DNA from 3 places in the Sulfuritalea sp. genome. Region 1 is predicted to be linked to each of the others. Evidence: riboswitches for the same ligand, from Rfam matches in the RefSeq annotation. Region 1 holds a riboswitch; each other region holds the start of a gene.
The links. A riboswitch is a leader RNA that binds a small molecule or an ion and turns the genes downstream of it on or off. The one in region 1 is predicted to bind cobalamin.

Region 2: another riboswitch for cobalamin. It lies ahead of RMO95_RS17555 (TonB-dependent receptor domain-containing protein); the one in region 1 lies ahead of cobT (nicotinate-nucleotide--dimethylbenzimidazole phosphoribosyltransferase).
Region 3: another riboswitch for cobalamin. It lies ahead of RMO95_RS14030 (energy-coupling factor ABC transporter permease); the one in region 1 lies ahead of cobT (nicotinate-nucleotide--dimethylbenzimidazole phosphoribosyltransferase).

The regions. Positions count from the first base shown of each region.
Region 1 is NZ_JASJPC010000007.1:10,250-16,252, forward strand. It holds gene RMO95_RS02960 (alpha/beta fold hydrolase) at 1-94, opposite strand, end outside; gene cobU (bifunctional adenosylcobinamide kinase/adenosylcobinamide-phosphate guanylyltransferase) at 142-693, opposite strand; gene RMO95_RS02970 (MarR family transcriptional regulator) at 707-1,084, opposite strand; gene RMO95_RS02975 (DUF6516 family protein) at 1,087-1,479, opposite strand; cobalamin riboswitch at 1,586-1,790, shown strand; gene cobT (nicotinate-nucleotide--dimethylbenzimidazole phosphoribosyltransferase) at 1,864-2,946, shown strand; gene RMO95_RS02985 (adenosylcobinamide-GDP ribazoletransferase) at 2,946-3,713, shown strand; gene cobC (alpha-ribazole phosphatase) at 3,698-4,252, shown strand; gene RMO95_RS02995 (MaoC family dehydratase N-terminal domain-containing protein) at 4,265-5,158, opposite strand; gene RMO95_RS03000 (thioesterase family protein) at 5,186-5,620, opposite strand.
Region 2 is NZ_JASJPC010000042.1:71,169-77,171, forward strand. It holds gene RMO95_RS17550 (cytochrome D1 domain-containing protein) at 144-1,820, opposite strand; cobalamin riboswitch at 1,990-2,200, shown strand; gene RMO95_RS17555 (TonB-dependent receptor domain-containing protein) at 2,322-4,205, shown strand; gene RMO95_RS17560 (iron ABC transporter permease) at 4,206-5,198, shown strand; gene RMO95_RS17565 (ABC transporter ATP-binding protein) at 5,195-5,965, shown strand; gene RMO95_RS17570 (hypothetical protein) at 5,976-6,003, shown strand, end outside.
Region 3 is NZ_JASJPC010000029.1:45,406-51,408, reverse strand. It holds gene RMO95_RS14050 (cobalt-precorrin-5B (C(1))-methyltransferase) at 1-141, opposite strand, end outside; gene RMO95_RS14045 (precorrin-8X methylmutase) at 217-888, opposite strand; gene RMO95_RS14040 (sirohydrochlorin chelatase) at 893-1,804, opposite strand; gene cobM (precorrin-4 C(11)-methyltransferase) at 1,797-2,579, opposite strand; gene RMO95_RS14030 (energy-coupling factor ABC transporter permease) at 2,590-3,273, opposite strand; cobalamin riboswitch at 3,379-3,587, opposite strand; gene RMO95_RS14025 (hypothetical protein) at 3,855-4,226, opposite strand; gene RMO95_RS14020 (hydrogenase maturation protease) at 4,223-4,681, opposite strand; gene RMO95_RS14015 (Ni/Fe hydrogenase subunit alpha) at 4,678-6,003, opposite strand, start outside.

The sequences.
Region 1 (6,003 bases):
CGATGCCCGGCAACTGGGCGGCAGCCGGCTGGACGATGCCGGCGACAATCATGGCGAGAACCCATGCCATGTGCTTGCATGCGCTTCCAAACATTTGCTTCTCCTTCGGGGCGTTCGAAAAATCGGACGGCATGACCGGCCTCAGCCGCCCTTGAGTTCCAGCGGCAGGCCGGCCGCGACGAACGTCACCCGCTGCGCGATGCGGGCAATCGACTGGTTCATGCGGCCGGCATCGTCGACATAGAGGCGCGTCACGGCGCCCAGCGGCACGATGCCCAGTCCGACCTCGTTGCTGACCAGGATCACGCGGCCGGGCAGATTCGGCAGGCAGTCGAGCAGTGCCGCGGTCTCGAAAGCCAGCAGCGGGCAATTCACGGCTTCGCCGGCCTCGGCCTGCTGCGCGGCGGAGCCGGCATAGAGCAGGTTGGTCAGCCACAGGGTCAGGCAATCCACCAGCAGGCAGCGGTCGGCCGCGGCATGGTCGTTCAGCGCCGCGGCGAGATGCAGCGGTTCCTCCACCAACACCCAGTGCTGCGCTCGGCGCGCCTGATGATGGGCGATGCGCCGCGCCATTTCCGCGTCGCCGGCCTGCGCCGTGGCGATGTAGCTCACGGCCAGGCCGGACTCGGCCGCGCGCTGCTCGGCCAGTGCGCTCTTGCCCGAACGGGCGCCGCCAAGAATGAGTTCGATCATGGGGCGTCGCCGCTCAGGCCACCGCCACTCGATCCTCGAAACGGCAGACGTCGATATCCACCGTCAGTCGGTGGATCGCGACTTCCGGCACCTTGGCCTTGCCGGCGCCCGGCTTGAGGCGCACGAAACCTCCGGCAACCAACCGGCTCAGCGTGCGGCTGACATTCGATTCGGCGCGGCCGACCAGGCGCGCAAGGTCGGCAACCGATGCCGGCTTGCTGTTCTCGATCACCGCGAGCAGTTGCCGGTTGTCCGGGGTCAGCAAGCGCATTACCGCCTCCACGGAATCGAACGACATCTGTCCGGCATCGACGGGAGGCTGGCGCGTGCCCTTGGCGACGGCAAGCATTTCCGCCTTGAGTTGTTTCATCGATTGAATCTTGAGTCCCATGGTCATTCCTCCTGCTCATCCACAATTTCAAAGCTCACGCCCTGCTCGTTCAAGGTGCACTCGGCTTCCCTGAAAAAATCCTCAAGCAGCGTCTCGACCGAAACGAAGTCGTAGGGACGGCCTTCGTCGCTCGCCGTGCGGTGCCAGTGATCGGCTTCGAGCTTCCGTTTTACGTAGCGCCCGCCCCGATGAGGCACCGAATGTGCGTTGTCGAAACCCAGCAATCGCGTTCTGTCGGGTGCGTGCAAAGTCAACGAATACGCAATGCCGTAAGGCGCCCTGGCCGATTTCTCGATCTGCCGTACCTCAAATCTCAGCGTATGCCCGCTGGCGAAATAATGTACCCGGCCATCGTAGGCCAACAGAAGTTCGAGCGCGTACTCCGGCAAATCCATAGGCACATCATATCAGCCATCGATATGATGTGCAATGCTGTGGGTGCCGCATCCGCCGCGGCAAGCAGCGCGCTGATGGACTGTTGCAGATGTCGGTGCCAGGCCCCATAATTCGCCGCGATTCGGTGGAGGCCTCATGTTGCATGAAGCCTCCTGGGAACACGGTGACAGGTTGATACCTCATTCCGTGGCGGGCCCGCCGCTGTGACCGGGGACGAAGCTTGCAATATGCCACTGGATGAAAATCCGGGAAGGCGCAAGCCAAGGACGATCCGGGAGCCAGAAGACCGACCGATGATTTTCATCAAGCCCGTGGTGCGGGCTTGTGCCGCGTTTGGACGCGCGGGACAAGGCCGCGCCGCTTATGAAAAAAGGATGAATCGGATGCGTTCCCCGCAAGTATTTCCCCGCTTTGAGATTGCCCCGCTGGATCGCGCCCTGAGCGCCGCTTTGCAGCACAAGATCGACCAGAAGACCAAACCCCTGGGCGCGCTCGGCCGCCTCGAAAGCCTGGCCCTGCAGCTCGGCCTGATCCAGCAGAGCCTTTCGCCGCGCATCGCCCTTCCGCACGTGCTGGTCTGCGCCGGCGATCACGGCGCGGCGAAAGCCGGCGTCTCGGCCTTCCCGCAGGAAGTCACCTGGCAGATGGTGGAAAACTTTCTTGCCGGCGGCGCCGCGATCAACGTCCTGGCGCGCCAGGCCGGCATGACGCTGGTGGTGGCCGATGCCGGCGTGGCGCATGAATTCGGTCCGCGCGACGGGCTGGTCGATGCGAAAGTTGGCGCTGGCGGCACGGCGAATTATCTCGAAGGCGCAGCCATGAGCGAGACCGAGTGCGCCACGGCGATGAACAACGGCGCCCGTCTGGCGCGCGAATTCGCCGCCGCCGGCTGCAATGCGCTGGGCTTCGGCGAAATGGGCATCGGCAACACCGCCGCCGCCTCGCTGCTGACCCACTGCATCACCGGCCTGCCGCTGGCCGACTGCGTCGGGCGCGGCACCGGGCTCGACGACGCCGGGCTGGAACGCAAGCGCGCGCTGCTGGCGCAGGCGTTGTCCTTCTGGCCGGAACGGCCCACCGCCAGCGGCGTTGCGCCAGACGATGCGCTTCGCATCCTGAGCCGTTTCGGTGGCTTCGAAATCGCGATGCTGGCCGGCGCGATGCTGGCCGCCGCCGAAGCGCGCATGACGCTGCTGATCGACGGCTTCATCGTCACCAGCGCGCTGCTGGTCGCCGCCCAGGTGTCGCCGGCGATCCTCGACTATTGCGTCTTCGCGCACTGCTCGAACGAGGCCGGCCACCGCCTGCAGCTCGCTTGGCTCAAGGGCCAGCCGCTGCTCGACCTCGGCCTGCGCCTGGGCGAGGGCACCGGCGCGGCGCTGGCGCTGCCGCTCCTGAACGCCGCCTGCGCCTTCATGAACGAGATGGCGAGTTTCGAGTCGGCCGGAGTCAGCGAGAAAAGCTGATGAAGCGCGAGCTGGAATACTTCTTCGCCGCGCTGCGCTTTTTCACGCGCCTGCCGGTGCCGGCCTGGGTCGGCCATGGACAGGACCAGCTCAACCATGCGGCGCGCTACTTCCCGCTGATCGGCATCCTGGTCGGCATCATCGGCGCCGGCGTCACGGAACTCGCGGCGCTGGCGCTGCCGATCGGCGTCGCCGTGCTGCTCGGCATGGCGGCGACGATACTCGCCACCGGCGCCTTCCACGAGGACGGCTTCGCCGATTCCTGCGACGGCTTCGGCGGCGGCTGGGACAAGGCGCAGGTGCTGACGATCATGAAGGACTCGCGCATCGGCAGCTACGCGGCGCTCGGCGTCGGCCTGATCCTGCTCACCAAATGGAGTGCGCTGACCGAGCTCGACGCCGGTCTCGGCCCGCCCTTTCTCGCCATCGCGCTGGTCGCCGGTCACGCAGTGTCTCGCCTGGCCTCGACCGTGCTGATCTATTTCCTCGACTACGTGCGCGACGACGACAGCTCGAAGTCCAAGCCGCTGGCGCAGCGCATGGCGCCGCATGAACTCGCCGTCGCGGCGCTGTGCGGCCTCGCGCCCTGCCTGCTGCTGCCCTTGGCCGAAGTGCTGACGGCGCTGGCGGCGGTGACCCTGAGTACGCTGCTCGCCGCGCGCTACTTCGTGCGCCGCATCGGCGGCTACACCGGCGACTGCCTCGGCGCCGCGCAGCAACTCGGCGAAGTGGCCTTCTACCTGGGGCTGCTGTGCAGCTTTACCTGATCCGCCACCCCGCGCCGCAGGTCGCCGCCGGCGTCTGCTACGGCCGCACCGACCTGGCGCTGGCGGCAGACGTTGCCGCCGCCGCGGCGCGCATCGCCGTGCAACTGCCGCCGCAGTTGCCTGTCTTCACCAGCCCGCTGCAACGCTGCGCGCAACTGGCGCAGGCCCTGCATCCGGCTCCTCAAAGCGATGCGCGGCTGCAGGAAATGCACTTTGGCGTCTGGGAAATGAGCCCCTGGGACCGGATACAGCGTGAGGCGCTGGACGGCTGGGCCGCCGATCCGCTCGGCTATCGGCCGCCGCAGGGCGAATCGGTCGGCGAACTGCAGCGCCGGGTGCATGGCTTCCTCGCCGACGTCCGCCAGCAGGGCCTGGAAAGCGCCGTGCTGGTGACCCATGCGGGCGTGATGAAAGTCATCGTCGGTCAGGCGCAGGGTCTGCCGGCGCGGCGCTGGATGGCGCTCAGCTTCGACTATGAAAGCGTGGTCCGCGTCACGCTCACCGACCAGGATGCTGCCGCGGCAAGCGGCCGCGCCTGATGCCGACGGGATTCAGGCCAGGCTGGCGCTGGCGCTCATCGCCAGCCAGCCTTCGGCATCCGTCGCCCAAAGCCTGACGGTCTTGCCGTCGCCCTCGGGCTGGCCATGGACAGAAAACGGCGCGATGTCGAACAGCGGCTTGTGGGCCTTGAACTCGAACGCCGCGATGGCCGCGCCGGGCAGGTTCCGCCGCAGCAGGTCGAGCAGCAGCGTGGCGATCAGCGGACCATGCACGACGAGGCCGGGATAGCCCTCGACCTCGGTCACATAGCGGCGATCGTAGTGGATGCGATGGCCGTTGAAGGTCAGCGCCGAATAGCGGAACAGCAGCACGTCGTCGGGCACGATCTCGCGCTGCCAGGCGCAGCTTGCGGGCGCCGCAGCAAGAGTTGGCGCTTGCCGGCCCGCGAAGCGGAATCCCCGGCAGACAGAGTCCGACACGGCGCTCGGCAGCTCACGGTAGACGATGTCGTGCTCTTCGGTGACCGCCAGTCCGTGCGCACCGTGGAATTCATGGCGCACCAGGACGAAGACCAGATCGCCGGAGCGCCCGCTCTTGTGGTCGACCGAGAGCACCTGCGAGCGGCGCTGCACGGCCTCGCCGACACGCAGCGGCTGCGGAAACGTCAGCCGGCCGCCGGCCCACATGCGGCGCGGCAGCGGCACCGGCGGCAGGAAGCCGCCGCGCGCCGGATGGCCATCGGGGCCGAGCGCCGACTGGCGCGCCGCGGCCACGCACAGCGTCCAGTGCCAGGGCGGCGGCAGCGCATCGCCCGGCAGCGGCGCAGGGTCGTCGCGATCCAGCGTCGCCGCCAGCGCGGCCACCCTGGAAGGCGCGATCAGGTCGTCGACCTGTTCCCGCCGACCGACCCAGGAGCGCAAGTGATCGAGTGTCTGCGAGTCCATGTTTTCCAGCATCGCCGGGCTGGCCGCCTAGAGCCGATTGACCCGCGGAAACTTGGAGGCGAAGAACTCGGGCATGGCCACCACTTTCTTCGCCCGATAGTCGAAGAAGACGAAGCCCGACTTGGCCATGGCGATCAGCGTCGCATCGGCCGGCCGCGTGACGCGGAAAATGATGTCGCCGCCGTACTTGTTGAAATCCATGACGCCGACCTCGAAGCGCAGCTCGTCGCGCGTATAGGCCTCGGCCAGATAGGTGGTGGCGAGGTCGGTGACGATGATCTGGTCGTCGGTGGTTTCCTCGACGCCGAAGTCGAACAGGAAGCGCGCCCGCGCCTCCGAGATCATCGAGATCATCGAATCGTTGCCGAGATGGTTGGCGCCGTTGATGTCGGTGATGCGGACCGTGAGATCCGTCGAATAGCAAAACTGGTCGTCGGGAAACTGCAGGGAGATGCGTGCCATGGTGACTTCGGGCAGGTCTGGCCAAGTAACCTCGACCGCGGCCCGCCCGCTGTTCAGGTAAAGGAGGTGTTCGAATTTTAGCTGCATCGACGGACACGCAGTCACCACGCACGGGAGACGATGGCAGGGCAGTCCCAGCGGGCAAAAAACGCATCTGATTTGATTGTGGGATCAGGTGCTTGATGCTTGCGTCGCCACAAGTAGCCGACCTAACCCAACTTCGCGTGGGTTGTGCCGTTTCAAACGTCCAGAAACCAGAAGGTAGCGTGATCAACTTTTCCGGTGACACCTACTATATATAGTAGGCAATATAAGGTTAGCCACTAGACGGAACGGTAACCACTTGTTTTCCACAGATTTTCCACATCTTGTCCACGTTGATT
Region 2 (6,003 bases), on a different contig from region 1:
CATCGGTCGTTGGATCCGGCTGCCGCGCCTGTTGCCAACAGGGTCTGCGCTCGCTTCAAGCGGATCGTTTTTAAACACCTATAGGATAAAGGGGCATATGCCCCTTTATCCTTGCTGCTGATCAAGTTTCGATCAGTTTCCGATCAGTAAATGTCATGCTGCGTGTTGTAGACATTGAACTTGCCGGTCGGCGTGATCATCTTCGGATCGGTGATCACCTTCTTCATTGCCAGAGTCTTGTCGTCATAGACCACGATGGCGGACTGGTCGGTCTTGCCGCCCCACAGGGAGATCCACACTTCGGAACCGTCGGCGCTGTACTCGGGATGCACGGCACGACGGGTTGCCTTGGTCACCGGCAGGCCCGAGTCCTTGGCCACGTTGATGATCTTCTTCGGCTTCGACAGGTCGGCCATGTCCCACACCGCAACTGACTCGGCGAGTTCCTTGTCGGGATTCTGCGGCGAGTCGGCCCACAGGTTCTTCGATTTCGGATGGGTCTTGACGAACAGGTTGCCCGGCACGTGCTTGACTTCCTGAACGACCTTCCAGTTGAACTCCTTGAACTTGGCGTTCTTCTTGTTGTCCGACGGCGTGCTGATCAGCGTCACCACATCGGCGCCAAGGTGGCCCGTGGCCCACACCGGACCGAACTTCGGATGCGAGAAGTTGGCGCCACGACCCGGATGCGGAAGCTTGGCGACGTCGATCAGGGCAGCCAGCTTGCCGAGCTTGGTATCCACCGCGGCGATCTTGTTCGAGGCATTGGCCGCGACCAGGAAGTAGCGCTTGGAGGCATCCCAGCCGCCGTCATGGAGGAACTTGGCGGAAGCGATGGTGGTGGTCTTCAGGTTCTTGATGTCGGAATAGTCCACCAGCAGGATCTGGCCGGTTTCCTTGACGTTGACCACCCACTCGGGCTTGATCTCGGAAGAGACGATCGAAGCCACGCGCGGCTCGGGGTGATACTCGCCGTCCACCGTCATGCCGCGGGTGCTGACGACCTTGAGCGGCTTCAGCGTGTCGCCGTCCATGATCACGTACTGGGGCGGCCAGTAGGAACCGGCAATCGCGTACTTGTCTTCAAAGCCCTTGAACTTCGAGGTATCGACCGAGCGCGCGTCGAAGCCGATCTTGAGTTCGGCCACCACGGCAGGCTTCTCCATCCAGAGGTCGATCAGCGACAGGCGGCCGTCGCGGCCGATGACATACACGTAGCGGCCCGACTTCGACAGGCGCGAGATGTGCACCGCGTAGCCGGTCTTGACGATGCTGCGGATTTCCTTGGTGTCGCCGTCGATCAGCGCCACTTCGCCGGTGTCGCGCAGGGTGACGGAGAAGAAGTTCTTCAGGTTGAACTTGTTCATCTGCTTGGTCGGCCTGTCCTTGACCGGCACGATGACCTTCCAGGATTCCGACATTTCCTTGAAGCTGTACTCGGGCGGCACATCCGGGGTGTTCTGGATGTACTTGGCCATCAGGGCGATCTCGTCCTTGGTCAGGATGTCGTCGAAGTTCACCATGCCGCCATCGGTGCCGTAACCGATGATCTTTTCCAGGCGATTCTGGCCCAGCTTGAGCGTGCCGCCTTCCGTCTTGGCGCCGTCCTTGGCGGTCTTGGTCCAGTGCGGCTCCAGGTTCTTGCCGGTGGCGCCCTTGCGCAGCACGCCATGGCAACCCGCGCAGCGTTCAAAGTAGATCTTCTTGGCGGTTTCCTTTTCGGCGGCGGTCAAGGTGGGCGCAGCATCCTGCGCGAAGACACTGCCCATGGCACCGGCAATGGCGGAAACGGCAAATAGTCCAAGTACCTTCCTTTTCATACTTCTCTCCTTTTGAATGATTCATCTGAGTCAAAGCGTAGTGCGCCCGCACTGAAAACCCTACCAATCCAATGGTCGCAAGCGTGCGCCGGCACCAAGGCGTAATCCTTGACTCGGATCAAGACTAATTGGATTAAGGGTATTCGCAGCCAGCCGCCGATGCTTTGATATACTGCGCGCTGTTCGTGGTGCCCGCGCATGGATTCCGTGCCGGGTGAAACGGGAAGCCGGTGAGTACCTCCAAAGGGTTCGATTCCGGCGCTGCCCCCGCAACGGTAAGGAAGTGCGGGTTCATCAAGACGCCACTGGGTCGCAAGCCCGGGAAGGCGATGAACCAAGACTTCCAAGCCCGGAGACCGGCCAGGGACAAACCAGCGTATGCGTTGCGGGGTTGCGGCGTGCCGGGGTTTGTGCCGACCCCGTTCATTGCCCTCCCCTCCCGCGCATGCATTTGCCACCTACCGGCTGCGGGGACGCTCGCCGGGATTCGGGAGTTTTTCCATGCATAAGCATTTCACCATCGCCGCCTGCGCGGCCAGTTGTCTTTTCTCCGGTTTTTCCTTCGCCGCCGATCAACTCGCGGCCGTCGTGGTCACCGCGACGCGCCAGGCGACGCGAATCAACGAGGTCATCGCCGACGTCTCCGTGATCGACCGCGAGGCCATCGAGCAGGCAGGCCCGTCGACCACCCTCGGCGACCTGCTGGCGCGCACGCCGGGGATCGAACTGTCGCGCGCCGGCAGCCGCGGCGCCACGGAAAGCGTATTCATCCGCGGCGCCAACGCCGGCCATACCCTGATCCTGCTCGACGGTCTGCGCATCAACTCGGCCACGCTGGGACAGAGCTCGCTGGAAGCGATTCCCCTGGCCCAGGTGGAACGCATCGAAATCCTGCGCGGACCGGCGTCGGCGCTGTATGGTTCCGACGCCATCGGCGGCGTGATCCGCATCACCACCCGGCGCGCGGCGGATGCCCCGCGCCTGGAAGCCAGCGCCGGGGTCGGCAGCCGCGGCGGCCGGGAACTGACGCTGGCCCACGCCAACCGCGTCGGAAAGTTCGACTATGCCGTGCGCGTGGCCGACTCGCGCGCCGAGGGGGTCAACGCCATCACCAATCCGAGCAGCCCGGCCTACAACCCGGACCGCGACGGTTTTGCGCGCCGCAGCCTGTCGCTGGCCGCCACCTGGCGCCCGCAGGAGGGCATCGAGATCGGCGCCCACGGCATCGAAAGCGACGGCGTCAACCACTTCGACAGCAGTTGGCCTTCTGCCAACCTGGATTGGCAGACGCGGACCCGGGTCGTCGCCCACGGCGTGTTCGCCCGCGCGCGTCTGGCCGAAGCATGGCATAGCGAACTGCGCCTCGGCCGCGGCGAGGACCACTCGATCACCACGCCTTCGGCCACCGCGGGCCAGGACCGCGATGCGTTTCGCACGCGCCAGGACCAGGTGGTCTGGCAAAACGACCTGACCCTGCCGCTCGGGCGCGGCCTGGTCGCCGTCGAGAGCCTGCGCGAATCCATAGACTCGACCAGTGTCTATACCAGTCTGCAGCGCCGCACCGATTCCCTGGTGCTGGGCTGGAACGGCTCGACGGGTGCGCATTTCTGGCAGGTCGGGGCGCGCCGCGACGACAATTCCCAGTTCGGCGCGCGGACCACGCAAACCCTCGGCTACGGCTACCGCCTGACCGATGCCTGGCGAATTTCGGCCAGTGCCGGCACCTCGTTCAAGGCGCCGACCTTCAACGACCTGTATTTCCCCAACACGCCTTTCGTCGGCGCCGGCAACCCGCTGCTGCTGCCCGAGTCCGGACGCAGCCGCGAGCTTGCCCTGCATTATGAAATGGGCGGCACCGAGGCTTCGCTGACGGGGTTCCGCAACGAGATCGAGAACCTGATCCAGTGGCAGGAAACCGCACCGGGCTCGTTCTTCTACACGCCGCGCAACGTCGCGACGGCGCGCATCAGCGGCTGGACCGCGGCCGCCCGCACCCGGCTCGGCGCCTGGTCCTTGGACGCCGGCCTCACCGTCCAGGACCCGAAGAACCTGGCCAACGGCGAAGCGCTGGTGCGGCGTGCGCGGCAATTCGGCAGCCTCGCCGCGAGCCGCGATTTCGGCGACTGGTCGCTCGGCGCCGAACTCCAGGCCAGCGGTCCGCGCTACGATGCGCCGGACTTCACAACGGGACTCAACACCAAGAAAATGGGCGGCTACGGCCTGGTGAATCTGCGCGGCGAGTTGCGCCTCGATCACGGCTGGTCGCTGTTCGCCCGCGTCGACAACCTGTTCGACAAGCGCTACGACGTGGTGCGCGCCGCCACCTCGGAGTTCGCCGCGCTGGGCACGACGCTGTTCGTCGGCGCGCGCTTCGCGATGAAGTAAATGCCTAGCCGCCGCCGCGCCCTGCTGCTGCTTGCCGCACTCACGGCGCTGGCGCTCGCCAGCCTGGTCGCGGCGCTGCTGGCGGGATCCTACGCGGTGGCGCCGGGCGAGGTCTGGGCCGCCCTGACGGGGACCGGGCAGGACACCGCCGGCGCGGTGGTCAGCGGCCTGCGCCTGCCGCGTGCGCTGGCGGCTTTCGCCTGCGGCGGCCTGCTGGCGCTGGCCGGTGCGCTGATGCAGGTGCTGCTGAGGAATCCCCTGGCCGATCCCTATGTTCTTGGCATCTCGGGCGGCGCCGCGGTCGGCGCGTTGCTGGCGATGCTGGCCGGCCTGGCGCTGGCCTTGATCAATCTGTTCGCCTTCGCCGGCGCCTTCGCCGCGATGCTGCTGGTATTCGGCCTGGCACGCGGTGACGGCAGCTGGACCCAGACCCGCCTGCTGCTGACCGGCGTCATCGTCGCCGCCGGCTGCAGCGCGGTGGTGGCGCTGATCCTCTCGGTGGCGCCGGAGCACCAGTTGCGCAGCATGCTGTTCTGGCTGATGGGCGACCTGTCGCATGCTGGCACGCCGTGGCCGGCGCTGCTGGTGCTGGCGCTGGGCCTGGCGGCGGCCCTGCCGCTGTCGCGCGACCTCAACCTGCTGGCGCGCGGCGACCTGATCGCGCGCACCCTCGGCGTTCGGGTGCGCGGCCTGCGCGGCGCCGTGTATGTGCTGGCCTCGCTCTTGACCGCGGTCGCCGTGACCACCGCCGGCAGCGTCGGCTTCGTCGGCCTGGTGGTGCCCCACCTGGTGCGCCTGGCGGTCGGCAACGACCAGCGCGTGCTGCTGCCGGCCGCCGCGCTGGCCGGGGGTTCGCTGCTGGTGATCGCCGACACCCTGGCGCGCACCCTGGTCGCGCCGCAGCAACTGCCGGTCGGCGTGCTCACCGCCCTGCTCGGCGTGCCGGTGTTCCTGTATCTGCTGTCGCGCCAGGCCAAGGGCAGCGCGCCATGAGCAGCCTCCTCACGGTGCGCGGGCTCGCGGTCGCCGTCGGCGGCCGCACCGTGGTGCGCGGGCTCGACCTGGAACTCGCCGCCGGCGAGCGCCTGGCCATACTCGGCCGCAACGGCGCCGGCAAGACCACGCTGCTGCACACCCTGGCCGGCCTGCGCGAGCCCGCGGCCGGCCGCATCGAACTGTGCGGCGCCGAGCTGGCGCAGACGCCGCCGCGCCGCGTCGCGCAGTTGCGCGGCGTGCTGCTGCAGCAGCAGGTCGACGCCTTCCCCGCCAGCGTGCTGGAAACCGCGCTGATCGGCCGCCATCCCTGGCTCAAACGCTGGGCCTGGGAAAGCGCCGCCGATGCCCGCATCGCCCGCGCCGCACTGGCCGCGGTCGACCTCGCCGGCTTCGCCGCGCGCGACGTGCAGACCCTGTCCGGCGGCGAGCGGCAGCGCCTGGCGATCGCCACCCTGCTGACCCAGCAGCCGCGCCTGGCACTGCTCGACGAGCCGCTGTCGCACCTCGACCTCAACCACCAGATCGCCGCGCTGCAACTGCTCTCGCGCACCGCGCAGGAAACCGGCACCGCGTTGGTGATGGTCATGCACGATCCGGGGCTGGCCGCGCGCTATTGCGATCGCGCCCTGCTGGTGCATGGCGACGGCCGCGTCGAATCCGGCAGCGCCGCCGCGATGCTCACCGCCGAGCGCCTTTCGGCCCTCTACCAGCATCCCCTGCGCATGGTCGAAGCCGACGGCCAGCGCTGCTTCCTGCCTCTTTGAGAACCCGCCCATGAAACTGCGTTTGCTGTTTCCGCTCC
Region 3 (6,003 bases), on a different contig from region 1:
GCCAACCAGCCCCAGCGTCGCCGCGCGCGCCGCCGCCGCCGAGCAGGCGCCGGTGGTGAAACCGGTGCGGTTGCCGCGGTTGCGCCTGGCGTCGCCCTTGCGAATCTTGGGCGTGTCAGAGGAATCCTCGGATTCACTCATGTTGCCGCAGGGCCGCCCCAAGGCAACATGCGCCCCCGTGGGGGGGCAGCGAACGACGTGAGCGTGGGGGGCTAATCATGCGCGATTCTGTTCGGTCTCGGCCAGCGACAGCAAGGCATGAATCGCGGCGACGACCAGGGTCGAGCCGCCCTTGCGGCCGCGTATCGCGATCCAGGGCGTGTCGGAGAGCGTCATCAGCAACTCCTTCGACTCGGCCGCCGACACGAATCCCACCGGCATGCCGACGACCAGCGCCGGGCGCACGCCTTCCTCGCGGATCAGGCGCACCAGTTCGATCAGCGCCGTCGGCGCGTTGCCGATGCCGACGATGGCGCCGTCGAGCCTGCCTTCGCGCCTGGCCTTGCGCATCGCCTGCACGGCGCGGGTGCTGTTCTCCGCCTTGGCCTGCTCGATCACGTCGGCGTCGGAAATGTAATGGTGCGTGGTCATGCCGAAATGCCTGAGGCGCGGCTTTGACAAGCCGACGCAGATCATCTCGACATCGGCAACGACGGGCGTGCCGCCCTTCTGCACGGCGGCCAGGCCGGCGGCCATCGCCCGCGGATGAAAGGCGGTGAGGCCGTTGAACTCGAAATCGGCATTGGCGTGGATCATGCGCCGCACCAGCGGCCACTGCTCGGCGGTGTAGGCGTGCGGGCCGGCCTCGGCATCGATGATGGCAAACGAGTCGTGCTCGATGGCACGGCCGGCGGCGGTGATCTGTTCGGTGACGGTATTGGCAGTCATGGCTTCAGGCGGGAACGTGGGGGTGGATGCTATCGTGGTGGTGGTGTTCGTGCTCGTGACCATGCGCTGCCCCGGTGGCCGTATGGCTGTGATCGTGCAGGTGTTCGGCCTCGGCGGCTGCGCGGTACTTGCAGCCGTCGCATTCGAGCAGGCCGCCTTCGGGCAGTTCGTGGCCGGCGACCTTGGCGTCGAGCAAGTCGAAGATGCCCTTGTCGAAGCCGAAATGGGTGCCCAGGGCAAAGGCGATGCCCGGATACTGCACTTTCAGGCGCTCGACCTGGGACTTGATGCGCTCCATCAGCACGCCGGTGAACAGATAGACCGGCACGATGCAGACCTGCGTCATGCCCAGCCGGGACTGGCGCTGCACCACGGTTTCCAGCCGCGGCCAGGTGATGCTGGTGAAAGCGAGGTCGACCAGTTCGTGCTCGTTGTCCTCGAATATCCAGCGCGCCATTTTTGCCAGTTCGCCGTTGGCGCCGGCATCCGACGAGCCACGGCCGAGCAGGATCACGCCGGTGGTGCGCGGGTCGGGCATGTCCAGCGCCTTCATCAGGCGGTCGAGCTGGCCTTGCAGCACGGCGAGGATTTCGCGCCCCATGCCGAGGTGGCGGGTGACGAGGAATTCGACCTTGGGATGGCTCAGGCGCGCGGCGTTCAGCGCGGCCGGCAGTTCCATCTTGACGTGGCCGGCGGCGTTGAGGATGAAGGGTATGACCAGCACGCGCCTGGCGTTCTTGGCGGCGCGGTCCATGCCTTCAGTGAGCAGCACGTCGGCGTGCTCGATGAAGCAGACTTCGATGCGCCAGTCGGGATGGCGCTGGCGCCAGTCGGCGGCGAAACGCTGGATCTCCTTGTTGCCTTCCTGGTTGCGCGAGCCGTGGCCGACCAGCAGGAGCGTGGTTGAGTTATCCATGGGCGGCCTTGCGAAAGCGGTGGGTGAAGGTGGGGTCGTAAAGTTTCGAACGGGCGAGGTCGGGCCAATCGGCGGCGCCCAGCGTCGGGCTGGCGATGATCATGGCCTGGCTGCCGATCTTCTCGGCCTGGCATTTCTTCTTGATGTCGGCGAGAGTGCCGCGAATGATCTTTTCCGCGCCGGGCCAGCTCGCCTTCTGCACCACAAGGATGGGCGCATTCTCGTCCCAGCCGGCGGCGCGCAATGCTTGCTGGACTTCATGCAGCAGTGTGATGGAAAGGAAAATGCACAGAGTGGTCTTGTGGGCCGCCAGCGACTCCAGATCCTCCCCCGGCGGCATCGGCGTACGCCCGGCGACGCGGGTCAGGATCACCGTCTGCGTCACTTCGGGCAGGGTCAGCGTCTCCGCCGCCGCTGCTGCTGCCGCCATGGCCGACGACACGCCCGGCACGACTTGCCACTCGACGCCGGCGGCCGTCAGCGGCCGGGTCATTTCGATCAGCGCGCCATACAGGCCGGGGTCGCCGGTCTGCAGGCGGACGACGGTGGCATGGCGGCCGCACTGCTCGATTAGCCACGCGGTCATTTCCTCCAGCGTCATGTCCTTGGAGTCTCGAATCGCGCAGCCCGGCGGCGCGAAGCGCGTCGCCGCCCGATCGACCAGCGAGCCGGCATACAGGATGGCGCCGGCGCGGGCGAGCAGATCGCGGCCCTTGACCGTGATCAGGTCCGGATCGCCCGGTCCCGCGCCGACGAACCAGACCCGGCCAGGCACGCCGGCAAACTCAAGCTGCAACGGAGTTGTACAAGCGTTTGTCGACAGCGGCGGAACGCTTGAGGGCGTGCAGGGACTTGGCTCCCGCCAGCACGGCCAGATCGATCAGCGGTTCGGCGATGATGACGAGCAGGTAGGCGCCGCCAAAAGAAGCGACATTCGCCAGGTTCTCGGCGCCGAACCCTTGTCCATAGAACGCCCAGAACGCCACCCAGGCGATGACGCCGCCCTGATAGGCCGCCGAGAGCTTCAGCGTCTGGCCGTAGGAAAGGTCGACGTAGGCGGTGTGCGCGGGAATGATCTTTTTCGCCAGCACGCCCATGACGAAGATCGGCGCCAGCAAGGTGGTCAGGTTGATCGCGTACTGAGGCAGGTCGGCGGGGGCGAAGAACAGGCCCTGAACCAGCAGGCCGCCGGCCAGGCCGATGGCCGCCGGCGCCAGGCCGAAAAACAAAAAGAGCGTGGTGCCCAGGATCAGGTGCACTTCCGAGACGCCGACCGGGTAGTGAAAGAACACCTCGAAGAAACAGAAGACCATCAGCGCGGCCAGGACGCTGCGCGCCAGCAGGGTGCCAAGCCCGTTCTCGCGAACAAAATCGGCGGCCGCCTTGACGGTTGCCCCGGCAGCAACCGCGGCCGTGCCATAACTGAGAATCATTTTTGCGCCGTCGACGACGCCCGCTTCGATATGCATGTTTGAACTCCTTGACCATATAACAACGAATCGCTGGACCCGTGAAGCTCAAGGATTTCTGGCGGAACAATGAGGCGTTCGCCAGCCTTCGCCCGCACCCCGGGGTTCAACGCCAAATGTTTGGGCCGGTCTTCTGGCTTGCCGTCGATCTTCCCCGCGCCTTCCCGTATCGAACAATACAGTGGCAGTAGCGGAGTCGTCAGGCTTACAGCAGCGGGGGCTGCGCCGGAATGACTGGTTGCCCAGCTTCACCGGCTTCCCGTTTCACCCGCCCCAAGTCAATAGGGCAAGGCACCCAAAACGCCGCCATCTTATGCCAAAACTTTCCCGTCGTGTTGCGCCGCCGGGGAAAGGTTGGCGGCACCTTCGTGCACACAGTTGCGGTACGAATGTATCATCGGCACTTCCGCTACGCTACGGCCCGGGGATCGGACAAATGCGTACGGCATCGTGGATGGCTGCTATGGAGGAACGTCGCGCGCTCACTGTCGGCTATCGAGCGAAATCTCCAGTGTCGGGTCATGGCCGAACTGAGACAACCTCCTGAGGCAGTTCCAGGCGCGCAATGCTCACACGGATTGTCAGAATCGGAAGAACGCCTTAGCGGATGTGACTTTGCCGGCGTTGAGCTTGAGGTCGCAGGTATGGCGGGACATGTTCGGGTCCGTGGTTACACGAAGCAATCCCTCCCGCTCAACGATCTCCAACCCGCTCCTGGCGGCAAGTTCCTTTGCCTCCGACATTGACTTGCCGATCAATTCCTGACTGCAGAAATCCTTAACGGCCTGGCCGCCAAATCGCACATAGGCAATGACAGCGATATAACTTCCAAGGCAGACAAGCGTTGCAAGCAACAACACCGCCCACAAGACCTTCTTTTTGCTGCGGCTGCCACCGGTGGCGGATTGCCCAGTTTTGTTGAGTGACGGATCGGATTCCGGCAACCCAGTCATGCGCAATCCATCCAGTCTGCGGCGAGTTGCAATGCCGCTTGCAGGGATTGTTGCGCGGCCGTGCTGAGGCCTTCGCCGAGTTCGAAGCGTTCGCCGCGGATTGCCAGCAGCCAGCAGGGCGGCGGCTCGCCGCCGTCGATGTCGGCGTAGACCTTGAGCACCGCCTGCGGGCTCATGGCGTGGGTGGTGAAGCTGGCGTCGCGCGCCGCCTTGATGCGGACCAGCGAGCAGGGCGCCAGCGCATCGACGCTGGCATCGACGAACAGTACACGGCGGCGGCCTTGCAGGTCGAGCGCGTGTTCCATCTGCAACTGGAAATCGGTCAGGCATTCGACCTCGCCCCATTCCGGTTGGCGCGCCGCGAGGGCGGTGAAATGCTCGACGAACAGCGGGCCCAGCGCGTCGTCGCCGCGGCTGGGATTGCCCCAGCCGAAGATCAGCGTCGGCGCAGTCAAGGCAGTTCGCGAGTCTCGCGCGTCAGGCCGCGGTGATCGCGCGTTGCCGCGTCGATCACCGTGCCGTCAGCGCCAACTATGGCGACTTCGAGCGGCATCTGCCCCAGCGCGTGGGTGGCGCAGGATAGGCAGGGGTCGAAGGCGCGGATCGCGATCTCGATGTGGTTGAGCAGGCCTTCGGTGATCTCGACGCCGTCGAGGTATTGCTTGGCCACTTCGCGCACCGCGGTGTTCATCGCCTGGTTGTTGTGCGTGGTGGAGACGATCAGGTTGGCGCGGATCACCAGGTCGTTCTCATCGACACGGTAGTGGTGGATCAGCGTGCCGCGCGGCGCCTCGATGACGCCGACGCCGCGTTCCTGGCGGGAGCCGGTCGCCATCAAATCGTGGCCCGTGATGTCGTCGTCGTGCAGCAGGTCCTTGATGTTTTCCGCCGCGTGCAGCATTTCGATCATGCGCGCCCAGTGGTAGCCCAGCGTCGCCCCGGTGACGCTGCCGCCGTCGTAGGCCATGAATTCCTGACGCTCCATGTCGGCCAGCGGGGTCGGGATGCTGTCGCATTGCGTGACGCGGGTCAGCGGCCCGACGCGGTAGGAGCCGTCTTCCGGACCGAGCGACTTGAAGAAGGGGAACTTCATGTAGGACCAGGGCTTGACGTCCTCGGCGATGACGTCCCAGTAGCGGCCGTAGTCGAAATGGTCGAACAGGGTCTTGCCCTCGACGTCGCGCGCGCGCAAGGCCCCGTGATACAGGTCCATGGCGCCGTCGGAGCGCACCAGGCACATGCCGGCCGAGCGGAAGCGGCCGAAGGCGTTGTATTCGGCCAGGTTCTGCTCGAACAACTGGCGGATCATGCCGACTGCATCACGGCTCCAGGCCACCATCTGGTAGATGTCCTTGAGCAGCGCGGCACGTTCCTCGGGCGAGAGCGATTTGTTCACGCCGCCGGGAACCGAGCCGGTGCCATGCACGCGCTTGCCGGCCGTCATGCGGATCACTTCCTGGCCGAACTTCCTGAGCAGCACGCCCTTCCTGGCGATTTCGGGATGCGCGGCGACGACGCCGACGATGTTGCGCTGGGCCAGGTCCGAGCCGAAGCCGAACAGCAGATCGGGCGAGGCGAGATGGAAGAAGTGCAGGGCGTGCGATTGCAGGATCTGGCCGTAGTGCATCAGGCGGCGCACCTTCTCGGCGGTCGGCGTCAACTGCTTGACGCCGAGCATCATGTCCAGCGCCTTCGATGCGGCGAGGTGGTGCGAGACCGGGCAGATGCCGCACAGGCGCTGCACCATGACCGGCACTTCCCAGTAGGGGCGGCCCTG